One region of the Brevibacillus sp. B_LB10_24 genome, then DNA from elsewhere that is predicted to be linked to it. Evidence: riboswitches for the same ligand, from Rfam matches in the RefSeq annotation. Region 1 holds a riboswitch; the other holds the start of a gene.

Evidence for each region. Region 1 has a riboswitch for glycine ahead of gcvT (glycine cleavage system aminomethyltransferase GcvT). Riboswitches for the same ligand answer to the same signal wherever they lie in the genome.
Region 2: it holds a riboswitch for glycine, as region 1 does, so the genes downstream of both, purU (formyltetrahydrofolate deformylase) here and gcvT (glycine cleavage system aminomethyltransferase GcvT) in region 1, are expected to answer to the same signal.

What each region holds. Positions count from the first base shown of each region.
Region 1 is NZ_JBJQOQ010000012.1:75,601-84,251, forward strand. Features, by position in the region: gene ACI7RC_RS13165 (M1 family aminopeptidase) at 1-1,180, shown strand, start outside; gene ACI7RC_RS13170 (shikimate kinase) at 1,192-1,713, shown strand; gene ACI7RC_RS13175 (YqzE family protein) at 1,733-1,894, shown strand; gene ACI7RC_RS13180 (YkuS family protein) at 1,915-2,172, shown strand; gene ACI7RC_RS13185 (hypothetical protein) at 2,199-3,077, opposite strand; gene ACI7RC_RS13190 (YqhG family protein) at 3,186-4,283, opposite strand; gene ACI7RC_RS13195 (DEAD/DEAH box helicase) at 4,313-6,007, opposite strand; glycine riboswitch at 6,198-6,296, shown strand; glycine riboswitch at 6,297-6,404, shown strand; gene gcvT (glycine cleavage system aminomethyltransferase GcvT) at 6,523-7,626, shown strand; gene gcvPA (aminomethyl-transferring glycine dehydrogenase subunit GcvPA) at 7,693-8,651, shown strand, end outside.
Region 2 is NZ_JBJQOQ010000011.1:109,971-117,546, forward strand. Features, by position in the region: gene trpS (tryptophan--tRNA ligase) at 1-382, shown strand, start outside; gene ACI7RC_RS12625 (M24 family metallopeptidase) at 469-777, shown strand; gene ACI7RC_RS12630 (RrF2 family transcriptional regulator) at 808-1,206, shown strand; gene ACI7RC_RS12635 (NAD(P)/FAD-dependent oxidoreductase) at 1,312-2,217, shown strand; gene pdxR (MocR-like pyridoxine biosynthesis transcription factor PdxR) at 2,280-3,731, opposite strand; gene ACI7RC_RS12645 (pyridoxal phosphate-dependent aminotransferase) at 3,926-5,080, shown strand; glycine riboswitch at 5,184-5,288, shown strand; glycine riboswitch at 5,289-5,381, shown strand; gene purU (formyltetrahydrofolate deformylase) at 5,507-6,382, shown strand; gene ACI7RC_RS12655 (ArsR/SmtB family transcription factor) at 6,676-7,005, shown strand; gene ACI7RC_RS12660 (SRPBCC family protein) at 7,002-7,424, shown strand.

The sequences.
Region 1 (8,651 bases):
AGGAGAGGGGAAACCGGTGTCGGACGGCAAGCAGGAGGTGCGTTATACTGCCCGCCGCGTGCTCAATTTTGCGCTGGTTGGCAGTCCGAACTACCAGATCGAAAGCGTGCAGGTCAGCCCGAAATTGACGGTTGACATTGCATCTGCCGACCCGGTCCGCCTGAAGCAGATAAAAGAGATTGCCGGCACGGCATTTTCGGCCTACAGTGAGCAGTTTGGCGAGCTTGCCTACCCGCACGCGGCGGTCGCGGAGACGGGAGGATGCACAGTGTACGCGATGGAGTACGCAAACATGGCGATATTCTCCCGTGACTTGTTTGCCCAAAAGCGGGTGGACCACTGGCTGCCGCACGAAATCGCCCATCTGTGGTGGTACAACAGCGTGGCGACGCTCAAGCCGATTCACAGCTGGCTGGATGAAGGGCTTGTAGAGGCAAGCGTGTATTTTTACCTGAAAAAGCGCCATGGTCAGGCCGCCGCCGACCAGCTGCTGACGGAATACGCTCTCGAGACGTCCAAGCTGTCCCAGCATTATCCCGACGGATCGCTGGCGAAGCATTTGGTCCAGTTCAGCAGCTACAACGAGTTTGACTGGACCTGGTATTCCAAAGGGGCGATGCTGTACCACCGCCTGCGCCAACAGATCGGCGACAAGCAATTTAGCCAGTTCCTCAAGCGAGTCCAGCGCAATTACCAGGGAAAAGTCATCGGCCCGGCCCACCTCGACCAAGCCCTCAGCCAGACGTTGAACGGGGAGGCACAGTACTTCGTGCCGAATGCGGCGCAGCCAAATCGCAACCCGTTTCTGCCGCTGCAGGTAGAGCGCTACGTCGGTACGGTGATCAACGACATGATTTTTTATCCGGCCACACCGGCGCGGGAGCACGGCAAGACCGTGTACCTGCCGCTTGCCGAGATCATGAAAAAGGTTGGATTTGAGATGTCCGCCGGCCCGCATCCGGGAGAATTGCTGCTGAAGGCAGACGGAAGGGAATTGCGGCTGAGCGAAAATTCACCGGATGTAACCTGGGATAAACAAACATATCAGCTTTCCGCAAAGACATTGAAGGCGAATGGGCAGCTAATGGTCCCGCTTGACTTTTTTGAAAAAGTCATGAAGTACCGGGTTCGTTACGATGCCGATGCAAAGACTGTGCGGATAGACGTTGTAAAGAACTGAGGCGTTGAAGTATGGACAACATTATTTTCATCGGATTTACCGGGACGGGTAAATCGACAGTGGGAAAAGCACTGGCGCAGGCTCTGGGTCGACGCCATGTCGACTTGGATGAGGCCATCGTAGAGGCGGATGGCAGAACCATCCCCGACATCTTCCGTGACGAAGGAGAACCCTTCTTTCGCCAGCTTGAATCGGACGTGCTCGCCCGGCTGCTGCAGCAAAACGGGCTGGTGATCTCTACCGGTGGCGGGGCCGTGCTCAGTATGGAGAACGTAAAGCGAATGATGGAATCCGGCCTGGTCGTCAATGTACGGGCGGCAGAAGAGGAAATTGTCCGGCGGCTGTCCGGACATTCGGATCGGCCGCTATTGGTCGGCGATGTACAGGGACGGGTGCAAAAATTGCTGAAGGAACGGGCGGGGCGATACGACTTTGCCCCGCTGCAGATTGAGACGACGGGGCGGGATGTCAGTTCCATCGTCGAAGAAATTATTGAGAAAATGACTGAAATGGCGGATTCCCGGAAAGACTAACATCAAGGAGGAATCTGCGATGTCATTCCAAGAGTACCTAAAGTATCTGACGAAAAGGCTTGTCGAATACCTGGATACCCCGGCGGTAGAGCGCAAACGGCGAAAAGAGCCGCGGGAGGCGTGGTCAACTCGCTGGTTTGGCGCAATTCCTATGTCTATCAGGCTTCTCAGACGCAAATAACCAAGGAAAGGGTGTCCGCATTGCCGAGAATTGCAGTAGAACAATCGCTTAGCCACATTGCGGAAATGCTGCGGAGCAACGGTTACGATGTCGTTGATTTAGGGAACAGCCAGCAAATGGTTGACGCCGTGGTCATCACAGGGCTGGATGAAAACATCATGGGCGTAGAAAACAAAACGTTTGCCGGTGCTCCTGTAATCAGTGCGGAGGGATTGACGGCGGAGGAAGTTTTTCACGAAGTGCATGAACGCTGCTCTCCTACCGACCATCAATACTAGGGTAGAAACAAAGGTGTCTCGAACGATCACGAGACACCTTTTTGCTGTTCAGGAGGGATGATGATTTTCCCCACCCGGTTTACGTAGGAATAGGGCAGAAATCTCAGTCCTTCATCCCAGACGCCGATGTAGGCAAGCCGGTCGCTCCAGACGTGAATTGTTCCAACAGAATACGGAGCCATCACCTCATCGTGAAACAAGGAGGCGGAGACGACGACCGGGTGCGAAGGAGCGTCGCCAGCTTGCATCAATTTCATCCAGGGCTTGTCCCCTTCGCCCTCCGTTCTGAGCGGTCCGGCCCCGATCCAGCTAATGTCGTCAAATGGATCTGTTTCGTTCTCTTCCAAGGTCGTCGATGCCGTCAACTGCTGCCCCGGATTAATCACTTCTTGTAAAGAAAGCGTGTTGACGACAGAGGGATCCGGGGTTAGAGCAGCAGGATACCTTTCTCCCGTCTTGGCATTCACATATAAGTCGCCTCCATGCTGAGCAACCCGCCAATAGGAGGAAAACCCGTCGTAAACCGGCTCGGCCGCTATATTTTGAGGGGCAAATGCATCATCGAACAGGATAAATTCGCCAAGTCCGTATTCGAGCAAGACAAATTTGGCCAGGTTGCCTTTGCTCTCGGGTGCTTCCGCCACCACCAGGTATCCCACGTTCTTTCCTTTTGCCGACAGCGTAATCAGCCATTGGTGGCTGCCCGGGCCGAGAGCTTGAACGGTCGGCTTTGCATCCTGCCACGTTTTAAACTGTTTGTCTTTGGCCGCCAGGTCTGAAATCCAGTGCTGAACCTGCTGCTGAAACTGTTGGCTCCAATCCTGTTCCATCGCAGGTACGTGAATGGAGGGCAGCATCATCAGCAGCAGAACAAACAAGAGTATAGACGGTAGTTTTGCATTCAATGGACAAACACCATCCCTTAACAAAGGTTACATTTTTATTGTAACCACTTTCAGAAAAAAGATTTGTTGCTTATTGTCAAGGGCAGACCGTTTTTTCTCGTTGATCTTTTACATATTTTGCGGTTCCGCAGCAAACGAGGGGGTGCTGTGCAGGTAAAACAGGCCGGCGTTGACCAGGGTCACTTCGATCCTCGGTTCGTACTGCCACTTCAGTTCGGCAATCCGCCGCTCACGCTCTTCCTGCGGCGTACTCTTACGCCACTCCGTCTGCTCGATCTGTTCTTTTGGTGTGACAGGAATGCCATTCATCCGCAAAAAGTCCAAGATTCTGCCGCCTGTCGACTGGTGCTGCTCCCATGAAACGGGTTCCTCTGAGGGAGGATAAGGAGGGGGCGGCGGCAGTTCTTCTCCTGCTTCAGCAGTACCCGTCGCTCCAGGATCGTCCTCTGCCGAATCCGCAGTCTCTTGGGACGAACCCTCGCTGGCCGTCTCTTTGGAGGAACTCTCTCTGTCTGTCAGCTGCGTGTAGTACGCCTCCAAGATCTCCAGTTCCTGTGCCAACCGCTCCCGGGCCAATTCTGCCCAGCGATGATCCTCCCGCCCGATCGTTTCGTCGACAGCCTGTTTGACCAATTCAACCGCCTGCTCCAGCGTCATCCGCTGGTCCAGCGTGTAGAAGTAGTCGGGGATGGTAGGGGAGAGCGCCAGCTTTCTCACCGACGGATAAAAGTCAAAAATGACCTTGGGTTGATGGAGATTGACGCCAAGGTAGAGAAGCAAGTCTTTCTTTTTGTCGCAGATGAACGAAATTTTCACATTCACGCCGAACCAGGGGACAAGCGGCATTGAACGCCGCTTGGCGCTGCTTTGGTGAACGGTCGGGGCAAGCTCATACATGCAGACAAACCTGCCGTGTTTTTGGGCAGAGCGAAAAATTTGCTGCAGCCGGCCTGCGCCCAGGTGAAGCAGTTCGGCCCGGACACCTTCCGGCATCCGGTCCGGATCAAACGCAAACGTGAGGACCATCGGCTGGGGAGGCATGTTCATCTTTTCGATCCACGACCAGTAAAAAGGCCGGTTGCCGATATCCTTGTCGATTGCTTCCGGCAGTTTGACCGTCAGATAGTCAGGGTGCGATTCACAGATATGGGAAGAAAAGGCTGCCAAATAGGTTTCGATAAATCTGCGCATCTGCTGCTGTTCCACGGAAGGCCCCTCCTTTGCGGTATCTGGGGTTATGAGAGTTTCTTGGCTTTGTCTGCCAGGGCGCTCTGCCGTATGGAATTGATTGCTTGGCCAATGTTGTCCAACTTTAACGCCATCTCTTTTTCTGACCCTGATTCCATGATGATATCGATAATGTTTTGCTCCAGGGAGGAGAGCAAGCCGAGCCGGTCGACGATTTCATCCAGTTCTCCGATCACCATCTCGAACAAGTCGATCTTTTCATAGAGCAGATGGAGGATGTGCTCCTCGATCGTTCCGGTGGTGGACAGGTTGTAAATGTGGACGTCACGCTTCTGGCCCAACCGGTGCACACGGCCGATTCGCTGCTCGATTCGCATCGGATTCCACGGCAGGTCGTAGTTGATCACCTGATTGCAAAACTGCAGGTTGATTCCCTCGCCGCCCGCTTCGGTAGCGACCAGCACCTGTGCGCGATTCTGGAACAGCTCGGTCATCCAGTCCTTCTTGCTGCGCTTGAAGCCGCCGCGGAAAGGAACCGAGGTGATGCCGTGCTCGCCGAGGTATTTTTGCAGGTAGTTTTGGGTCGCGCGGTACTCGGTGAAAATGATCACCTTGTCGTCTATCTGCTTTAGCAGCTCGACGGTTTTGGCTGCCTTGGAGTGGGTTTCGATCCGCTTGATCATCTCTACCAGTTCGAGGATCGCTGCCTGTTCCTTCGACCCTTCTGCCGTCCGCTGATGCATGTTGTACAGGGTCATAAACGCCGCCTCCCGGCTGGAGCAGACTTCCCGCTGCAGCGTGATCAGAGCAAGGGCGTTGATCCCGCCGATGTCGGCACGGTAGGTTTGGCGGACAAAATCAGTGACGCCTTGGTACAGCGCCCACTCCTCATTCGACAACTCAATCGGGATCGACTTCACCTGCCGTTCGGTAAATTCGATCCCGCCGTCGCTGCGCCGGTTGCGGATCATCACCTTGCCGATTTCCGTCTTCAACTGTTCATTGTTCTTTGCCTGCCGCTTCCCTTCCACATAATTCGTGGCAAATTCGTGAGAGGGACCCAGATGTCCCGGACGGAGCAGATTGATCAAGTTGTACAGCTCGTCCATTTCGTTCTGGATCGGGGTTGCCGTCAGCAGCAAACAGTATTTTTTCTTGATCTCTTTGGCAAATTGATAGTTGCGGGTGCGCTTGTTTTTTAATTTGTGGGCCTCATCGATCACCAGCATGTCGTACTCGATGTCAAGTACGTGACGGCGGTGCGGGTCGCGTTTGGCCGTGTCGATCGAACCGACCACCACGTCGTACTGGCGCCACATGTACTCTTTTTTCTGGGCGACGGCCGGGATGCCAAACTTTTGGTTCAATTCCTTCGTCCATTGAATGACGAGCGATGCCGGGACGAGGATGAGGATTTTTTTGGCCAATCCCCTCACCATGTATTCCTTCATGATCAGCCCGGCTTCAATCGTTTTGCCTAGCCCGACCTCATCGGCGAGAATGGCCCGGCCGCGCATTTCGTTCAGCACTTTTTCCGCCGTGCTGATCTGGTGGGGGTAGGGCTTCACATGGGGCAAGTATTTCAATGCTTGAAGCCGGTCAAATTCTTTGACCGCCAAGGCTTCTTCGGCTTCAAGAGCAAGTTGGAACAGTTCCCATTTGTGCCACGGACCGTCATTTTGCATCAGATCTTGCAAGGCGGGCAGCCAGGTGCGATCGAATGCGATGGGAATATTCGTCATTGTGATGACTCCTTTTGCTTCTGGCTTTTGATCATGAGTTTATCGCGGTTAAAACCAAACGTTTTTGATAACTATAAATAAAACGTTCAGTTTTTCTGCTGTTTTGCTGAATTGGTTATTCCCAAATACACCCTGGTCGTGGTAGGATACATATAGTATGGAATAAGCGAATAGCGATTATGTATGGCGGATGAGAGTAGTAGGGAGAGACTGCCGCAATTTGAGGCAGCGCCGAAGGAGCAAACCTTGTGCAGGTGAATCTCTCAGGCAAAAGAACCTCTGCTGGACGCATCTCTGGAGAGCGCTTCGGCTTGGGATAAGCGGAAGCCACCAAAGGGGAAACTTGTGTGCTTTGCGGCACGAGGTAACTCTCAGGTAAAAGGACAGAGAAGGAGAAGAAAGAGACGCGCAATCGCGTTCTTTCTTCTGCTTTTCTGTCTTTTTTCATGCCCAAAATCGAATGAGCTTGGGCCAAAGTGAAAGGCAGCAAGGAAGACGATGGAGGTGGAGGTAACATGGCAGAGTTAAAGCGCACCCCGCTGTATGACCTGTATGCCAGGTATGGCGGAAAAACAATCGACTTTGGCGGTTGGGAATTGCCGGTACAATTCTCCGGGATTTCCCAGGAGCACGAAGCTGTTCGGACGAAGGCCGGGTTGTTTGACGTCTCCCACATGGGGGAGGTAGAAGTAAAGGGGGAAGGAGCCCTTGACTTCCTGCAGCGGCTGACGACCAACGATGTCAGCAAATTGGAGGACGGACAGGCGCAGTACAGTGCGATGTGCTATCCGGACGGCGGGACGGTAGATGATCTGCTCGTCTACAAAATTGCCGACGATCACTATTTTCTGGTGATCAATGCGAGCAACATCGACAAGGATCTCGCCTGGATGCAGGAGCATAAGACCGCTGGTGTCTCCATTGCCAATCTTTCCGACGAAACGGCCTTGCTGGCGATCCAGGGACCGCTGGCGGAGAACATCCTGGGGAAGCTGACGGATTTCGATCTGTCGCAGATCAGACCTTTCCACTTTGAGCGAAATCTCGATCTTGCCGGCATTCCGGTGCTGATTTCCCGGACGGGTTACACAGGGGAAGACGGATTCGAACTCTACCTGGCCGCAGGCAAGGCAGCAGAGCTTTGGGAGGCACTGCTTCAGGCGGGCAAGGAAGACGGGCTTTTGCCGTGCGGCCTCGGCGCTCGCGACACGCTTCGGTTTGAAGCAAAGCTGCCGCTGTACGGCCAAGAGCTAAGCCGAGACATTACCCCGATCGAAGCGGGCATCGGTTTTGCCGTCAAGACGGATAAGGCTGTTCCCTTTATCGGCAGCGAGGCGCTCAAGGCGCAGAAGGAGGGCGGCGCACTGAGAAAGCTGGTTGGCATCGAGATGATCGATCGCGGCATACCGCGCTCCCACTACCCCGTATTTTCCGGCGGGGAACAGATTGGTGAAGTCACGACGGGTACACAGTCGCCCACTTTAAAGAAAAACGTCGGTCTGGCCCTGTTGAAACGGGAACACGCCGAGCTGGGCAGCCTTATTGAAGTAGAAATTCGCGGCAAGCGCCTGAAGGCCCAGGTTGTCGCCACGCCATTTTACAAGCGTCCGAAAAAATAGGACTTGAAGGAGGATTTCACTGTGCAATACCGTTATCTGCCCCAGACCGATCAAGATAAGCGCGAGATGCTGCAGGCGCTCGGCATCCAGTCGGTTGAAGAACTGTTTGCCGACATTCCCCGAGACATCCGGTTTAACCGCGAGCTTGACATTACGCCGGCGATGCCCGAGCCTGAGCTGGTCAAGTACATGAAGGGTCTGGCGGGAAAAAACGTGAATTTTGACACACATGTCAGCTTCCTGGGAGCGGGCGTGTATCAGCACTACATTCCCAGCGTGGTGAATCACGTCATCTCCCGTTCCGAGTTCTATACGGCTTATACACCCTACCAGCCGGAGATCAGCCAGGGCGAGCTGCAGGCGATTTTTGAGTTTCAGACGATGGTCTGCGAGCTGACCGGCATGGAAGTGGCCAACTCTTCGATGTATGACGGACCGACCGCCATGGCGGAAGCGTCGATGATGGCGGCAGGACACACCGGCAAAAAACGCGTCGTCGTATCCCGTGCAGTACATCCGGAAGCCCGTGACATTTTAAAAACCTATGCGTACGGACAAGGCGTCGAAGTAGAAGAGGTCGGCTACAATCGCGATGGCGTGACTGATCTGGAGGCGCTGACGCAGACAGTGGATGACACCGTGGGCGCTGTCGTCGTGCAATATCCCAACTTTTTTGGGAATATGGAAGACTTGGCCGAGATCGAAAAATGGGTTCACGGCAAAGGGGCGCTCTTGATCGTCAAGGCCAACCCGGTCGCTCTGGGCATCCTGGAAGCCCCGGGCAAACTGGGAGCGGACATCGTGGTCGGAGACATGCAGCCATTTGGCATTCACGCCGCGTTTGGCGGGCCGCACTGCGGTTACTTTGCCACCACCGCCAAGCTGATGCGAAAAATGCCCGGACGCATCGTCGGACAGACCAAGGACGAGGAAGGCAAGCGCGGCTTTGTCCTCACTCTGCAAGCGCGAGAACAGCACATTCGCCGTGAAAAAGCTACCTCCAACATCTGTTCCAACCAGGCGCT
Region 2 (7,576 bases), on a different contig from region 1:
CATTTATCTGGATTCTAGCCGAGAAGAGGTGCAGGAGAAGATACAAAAAGCGACGACTGATCCAGCCCGAATTCGCAAAACGGATATCGGCCATCCTGATATTTGCCCGATCTATGCTTATCATCAAGCATTTCGTAAAGAAGGCTCCGATGAGATTTATGAAAGCTGTAAAAAAGGGCAAATCGGGTGTATGGAATGCAAGCGAAACATTACGCAAAGGATTAACGACCTGCTTGAACCAATACGGGAACGAAGAATCGTGTATCAAAACGATCCGAAAAAAATAGATGAAATACTCATCTCAGGGACAAAAAAAGCACGCCTTGCAGCAAAAGAAACAATGGAAGAGGTCCGTGAAGCAATGAGTATGAACTATTTCTAATGCTGGCATAAAATATCATAGCAGGCTAATGGAAAATTCCTCCTTTGTAGTAAGATAAAAATATCTAAAAGCGGAGGGGACCATTTATGACAATCGGATCTCAAAAAGACATTGATGCCCTAAAGGAAATTGGAAAAATCGTTGCATGGACGATACGTGAAATGAAACGTCACGCACGCGCGGGAATGACGACAAAAGAACTGGATGATATTGGCGGGCGTTTTTTGAAAAAGCATGGGGCTGTTCCTGCACCCAAGAAAACGTATCACTTTCCTGGATACACCTGTATTAGCCTCAACCAGGATATTGCTCATGGCATTCCTGGAAATCGAAAAATACAACCGGGCGATTTGAAGCCAAGGCTTGACATACCAACCACTCTAAAGATATTATAGATATATTAAGTCTGTAAATGAGGTGCCATCATGAGATTTACAAAAGCGACCAATTATGCCCTGCATACCATGCTTGCACTCATGGCCGCTTCTCCGGTCAAGCCGGTAGGCGTTCAACAGCTGGCGGAGTCTCAAGGCGTCTCTCCAACGTATCTCTCCAAAATTTTGACAAGGCTCGTAAAAGCGGGGATGATCGAATCGGTGTCCGGCGCTAATGGGGGCTATCGGTTGTCCCGCAAAAAAGACGACATCACGTTTTTGGACATTATCCAGGCCATTGAAGGCACGGCTTCTCTATTTGAATGCGATTTTGTCCACGGCGAAGAATGCCTGATCCAGGCTGTAATGAAGGAAGCCGAAGAGAAGATGGAGCAGCATCTCAAACAAACGAAATTGGCTGACCTGGCAGAAAAGCTAGCGAAAGTGTAGGATAGGCCCCGTTATGGGAAAACGGGGTTGGTTTGCTATTAAAAATTTTTGGCTTTATTACAGATATAATAAGTCTTTAATATCTATTTAAAGGAGATGAATGTCATGATGTATGATTGCGCGATTATTGGCGGAGGACCCGCCGGGTTGAATGCAGCCCTTGTGCTTGGCCGGGCGAGGAGAAGGGTGGCTTTGATCGACAACAATCAGCCGAGAAATGCCGTCACACATGCTTCCCACGGCTTTATTACAAGAGACGGCACCACACCGGGCGAGTTCCGCCGTATTGCTTATGAGGAAGTCCTGCGTTACCCGTCAGTCGATCATCTGCAAACCGAGGTTGTTTCCGTTGGCAAGCTTGCATCCGGATTTGAGCTGCTCGATTCGGCGGGCCTTCGCGTTCAAGCGCGAAAACTGATCCTGGCGACTGGCGTAAAGGAGATATTTCCCGAGATCGATGGATTTTATCCGCTGTACGGGAAAAGCTTGTTCAATTGCCCCTATTGCGACGGCTGGGAGCTGCGGGATCAACCGCTTGTCGTTGTTTCCGAACATCCGTCCGCTTTTCATATTGCTAAACTGGTCCTCAATTGGAGCGAGGATTTGGTCGTCTGTACGAACGGCATGGCGTCCCTGTCGGATGAGCAAAAAACACAGCTGGAATCAAAGGGGGTCGTAGTCAGGGAGCAGCCAATTGCGGCTTTTATCGGCCAAAACGGACAGCTTGAGCAGGTTCGCTTTGCCGATGGGATCAGAGTTCCGCGGACTGGCGGCTTCGTGACTCCCCAGTTTGTGCAAAGTACACCGTTTGGAGAACAATTGGGTTGTGAACGGACGGAGCACGGCGGGATCAAGACGGATCCATTGGGACGAACCTCGATACCTGGTTTATACGCCGCCGGGGATGCTTCATACATCGCACCTTCCCAATTGATCTATGCCGCAGCCGACGGCAGCCGTGCCGCCATGGGAGTCAATATGGATTTGACAGAGGAAGATTTCGTCCAATAATCTTATCCAGTAAGCACGAGAGCCGATATTCCTCCTTTAGGCGGGATATCGGCTCTTTTGGCCTATCGTTCAAATTTCTGAATGATCTTCGCCAATCGCGAAATTCCTTCTTCCAATTCGGCCGGCGATGCACTGCCGTATGAAAGCCGTAGATGATGGTGATCAGACCGGTCGTAAATATTCCCGGGGTAGAGCAAAACTTCTTGTTGGAGGGCTTTCTCAAACAGCGCCCGCATCGAAACAGGACGATGCAGCCGCAGCCAAATGAAAAATCCGCCAGAGGGGCAGCTCCACGAGGCCATTCCTGTCATATATGTGTCCAACGCATGTAAGGCGGCCTCCCGGCGTCTCTGCAAAGTCTCTCTTGTCTGCAGCAAATGCTGCTCGTACAGGCCGCTTCTCAGGCACTCAGCGACGGTCCATTGCGACAGGGAGCTCGACCCGTAATCCAACTGCATTTTGAGGTCGGCCAGCCGGTTGATGACAGGATCCGGGCCGATCAGCCAACCGATGCGAAGTCCAGGCCCCAAGGTCTTCGACATGCTTCCCAGGTACAGCACCAAGCCGTTTTTATCCCTTGCTTTTAACGGAGCGGGCGGAATGTGGTCAAGCCATAAATCCCGATAGACATCATCCTCGACGATCGGGAGCTGCTCCCGCTCGCATATCGCCAGCAGCTGCTTGCGCCGCTCTTCGGCCATCAAGATGCCGGTAGGGTTGTGAAAGCAGGGGATTGTATAGAGCATCGCCGCCTTTAGCTCCCGCTTCTGCTGCGGAATCGCATCCGTCACGAGGCCATCTTGATCGAGCGGCAGCCCTGCCATCCTCATTCCCGCAGATTGAAACACAGACAGAGACTGGACATAGGAAGGTTTTTCCGCCAAAACGACAGATCCCCGCTTCAAGAGACCCATCGAGATCAGTTGAAGAGCTTGCAGCGCTCCTGATACGATCAGGATGGAGGATGGCGAGGCCACGATTCCTCTTTTCCTCGCGTAATCGCTTATCTGCTGTCTCAGATAAAGCAGTCCCTTGGGATCCTCGTAATCCAGCGATTTCATCATGGCCGGCAGCTTGGGCAGGATGGATTGCAGCATGTCAGTCGGAAAAAGTTCGGGGGGAGGACCTGCTGTGCCCAGACGAATGATCGTTGGACTGTTTTCCGATTGATTAATGTCTTGAACGGTGGGCAGACTGGGCCGGTAGACACCGGATCTGGTATAGGCATCCCAATCGGGCGCCGAGTTGGCCGCCATGATCGACCACGTATTGTTTACCACTCTCGTTCCGCTTCCGCTGCTCCCCTCGATCAGGCCCTCGGCAGTCAATTCGGCAAAAGCAGTTACGACCGTGCTTCGATTGACACCGAACTCTCGCGCTAACATCCGCTCCGTGGGAATTTTACTCCCTAGCGGCCACTCCCCATTGCTAATTTTTTGCTTGATGAAATGCGTGATCTGCTTATACAAAGGGACCGGGTCGGCGCGATTTGGCTTCCAGTCGGATAGGAACATGTATTTCACCTCGTCTTGCGGTCTGCAAATGTGACGACTCTCTGATAAAGCTTGGTTGGCTCCCAGATGCAAACCAATTGGATGGAGACACCGGTATCTATGAACCTTATCATATTAAAAAACAGAGAAATAGGTAAGACTCATCTACGTACTTTTAAGATCGTGTATCCAAAACGCGAAGGAGAGATACGAGTATGAAAGAATTGTCCAAAACGAGAAGCAGGCTGCCTCATTCAGGAATCCGCCAGCTCATGGAGCTATCCGCGGCGATTCCCGATGCCATTCATCTGGAAGTGGGTGAACCTAACGCCAATACGCCGCTGCATATCCGGGAAGCAGCCACTGCAGCCATGAACGAAGGTTTTACTGGCTACACCTCGGTGTACGGCTTTCCATCGCTGCGGGATGCACTGTGTGAGCATCTTGCCCGCCGCTATGGCTTAACGATCACAAGTGAACAGGTACTGGTCACCACCGGTGCAGTAACGGCTTTGACCGCCTGTTTACAGGCGATTGCCGACGCTGATGAAGAAATCCTGATTCCCGATCCGGGCTGGCCGGCTTATGAAATGATGGCACTCGCGCAAGGGTCGGCAGCCAGAAGATATCATTTGCGGATGGAGAACGGTTTTGCCCCTGATCTGGAGGAGCTGGAACGACTGGTTACACCGAAAACCAAGGCGATTTTCATCAATACCCCGGGGAACCCGACGGGAGCCGTGCTGACGCGGGAACAGATCATGGAATTGCTGGCATTTGCCGTCAAACACGATCTGTACGTGATATCGGACGAAGTGTACGACGGGATTGTCTTCGATGGTACTCATATCAGTCCAAAGGCGTTTGACACCGATGGCCGTGTTATCAGCATATTTGGCGCGTCGAAAAACTACGCGATGACCGGTTGGCGAATCGGCTACGCCGTGGCCAATCCGGAAATTACCGCGCTAATGGGAAAAGTGCTGCTGCCCTTGATCTCTTGCGCCTCCTCCATTTCGCAAAAAGCAGCCGAGGCTTCGATCCGCGGGCCGCAGGACTTTGTTGAGGAGATGAGGGAAAGCTACAAACAGAGACGGGACAAAGCATACGATTTGTTTACACAGGCAAACGTAAAAGCGTTCAAACCGGACGGCGCTTTCTATATGCTGGTTGATATGTCGGAACTGGATCGGACAGCCGATGAGCTGGCGCTGGATTTGCTGAAAGAGGAAAAAGTGGCGGTAGCACCGGGCACCACCTTTGGAGAGCTCACCAGCAAAATGGTCCGCATATCTCTTGCAACAGAAGAATCGCAGCTGTTGGAAGGGGTAAGACGGATTTGTGACTTCATCGCCAGACATAAAAGATGAGAGTAGGTTGAATTGACGGAATACCGTTTCTTTTTCGAATTGACAAGAATATGGTACCCGTGCTTTACTGGAAAAAATGTTCCTATCATTTCAATAGCTGCGGATGAAGATTGCAGGAGAGACTAGACGATTGGTTTAGCACCGAAGGAGCAAGTCCCAAAAAACCCTTTGGGATTAATCTCTCAGGTAAAGATACTGCGATTGGACGTACCTCTGGAGAGCGCTGAAAAGCCACCAAAGGGGAATACTCTGCGCCACAAGGCGGAATTAAACTCTCAGGTAAAAGGACAGAGGAAAGGGAGATGATCGTAATCTTTCTTTCCCCTGTCTTTTTTTACGTATGAGAAGACGCCCGTGATAGGGGGAAGAATATTCAATATCCATACTCCCTGTTGATTATGGGGGAATAAAAACGGAGGGATTGAAATGGATCACGATTTGGCCAAAAAGGAAAACAGAGCTGTGCTGTTGATCTCCTGCCCGGAGCGTCTGGGGATCATCTCTGCCGTATCCAACCTGTTATTTGGCTACAAAGCAAATATCGTACAGTTTGATCAGCATACGACAGACCCTCGGGACGGCATGTTTTTTATGCGCATCCTCTTTGATTTGGATTCGCTTGAAGCTTCCTACCCGCAATTGGAGCAGGATCTGTCCAACATGGCACAGGAGTACCCGATGGAATGGCGCCTCAGCAAGGGGAGTCAAACCAAACGGATGGCAATTTTTGTATCCAAGATGGACCATTGTTTAGTCGAACTCTTATGGCGCTGGAAGTCCAGAGAGATTCTCGTCGACATCCCCATGGTTATCAGCAATCATCCCGATGTAAAGGATACCGTGGAATCTTACGGAATTCCTTTTTACCACATCCCGACGAATACGCAAACCAAAGAAGAAGCGGAGCAGGCAGCCCTGGAGATTTTGCGGGGAAAGGCAGACTTCCTCGTGCTGGCAAGGTACATGCAAATACTCTCTCCGCGTTTCATCGCGCATTACCCCAATCAAATCATTAACATCCATCACTCATTCCTTCCCGCGTTCATTGGCGCCAATCCCTACAAACGGGCATTTATGCGCGGCGTAAAACTGATCGGCGCAACCGCACACTACGTGACCAATGATCTCGATGAGGGGCCGATTATTGAGCAGGACGTCATCAGAGTCAATCACCGCCTGAATGAATCCGATCTGAAGGTGGCTGGGCGCCGCGTAGAGCGAAACGTCTTGGCACAAGCTATCTCATGGCATGTAGAGGACAAAGTGATCGTTTACGGGAACAAAACGATCGTTTTCGCTTAAGAGTCCGGAAACAGAAGAAAATGGGAAACTTATTGATAATTTCCTGCTGATCATCAGTGATTGCAAGCTTTGAAGAGACTTCCAACGCCTTGCGATGCCGCAGGCAACTTTTCCAGCGCAGCAAATGTTGTTGACACGACACCAAATGGTGGCCTATAATCAAATCGACACTAAATAGTGTCCAATTAGCAATTAGTCATTTGGAAAGTTTGGAACCTGCATAAGCTTCAACTGTTCCCCCGTACTACCAATAGGTTTGTCCTACAGAAAATAATATTTTGGAGGGGGGTGCCATGAGCGAAAACAAACAATTTCGGGATGTGTTTGACGCGATTGCAGATCCAACGAGGCGCCAACTGATTCGTCTGTTAGCAGAGGCAGAGGAGAAACCGCTTCATGAGTTAACGTCACAGTTTCAAATGGGCCGTACAGCTGTATCCAAGCATTTGACAATCCTGAAAGAGGCCGGACTGGTACTTGACCGAAAAGTCGGCAGAGAAACGCGATTTAGGCTAAACGCCTCTCCACTCAGAGAAGTTCAAGATTGGGTGGCTTTCTACAACAAGTTCTGGAGTACGAATATGTTGCGCTTAAACCAACTATTAGAGGAGGAAGAAGAATGAGTTTATCATTAACCTTGGATTTTCAGTATACGACATCAATCGAGAAGCTTTGGTCCGCCTTAACCGATTCAAGCAAGCTTGCCAGGTGGGTGGTCGACATCCACACCGGTCAGGCAATGGATAATGATTTTAAGCCCGTTGTAGGACACCGTTTTCAGTTTCGCGCTCAACCGACCCAATGGTGGAATGGAATTATTGACGGAGAAGTACTTATCGTGGACGCACCAAACCGTTTGTCCTATACTTGGGCCAGCGGAGAGGAGAAGCACACAGTCACCTGGACGCTGCAGGATTTAGGGGACGGAAAGGTTAACCTCCATCTCGAACAAACCGGTTTCTCAAACGTTCAAGGACTCGAAGGCGCTAAGTATGGCTGGAGTAAATGGTGCGGCGAGCTTGAAAAGGTGTTGGAACAGTAATCGCTTTTGGTACCAAACATCAAGAAAAAAGCAAACGGCTTGGTGCTTCGCCGTTTGCTCTTTGTACAATGATGACGCCAAGCAACTTCCCTTACGGACCAGTAACATCTTGTGAATTCTTGTTGTGAGGAAACAAAGAGATAAGAGGAGAG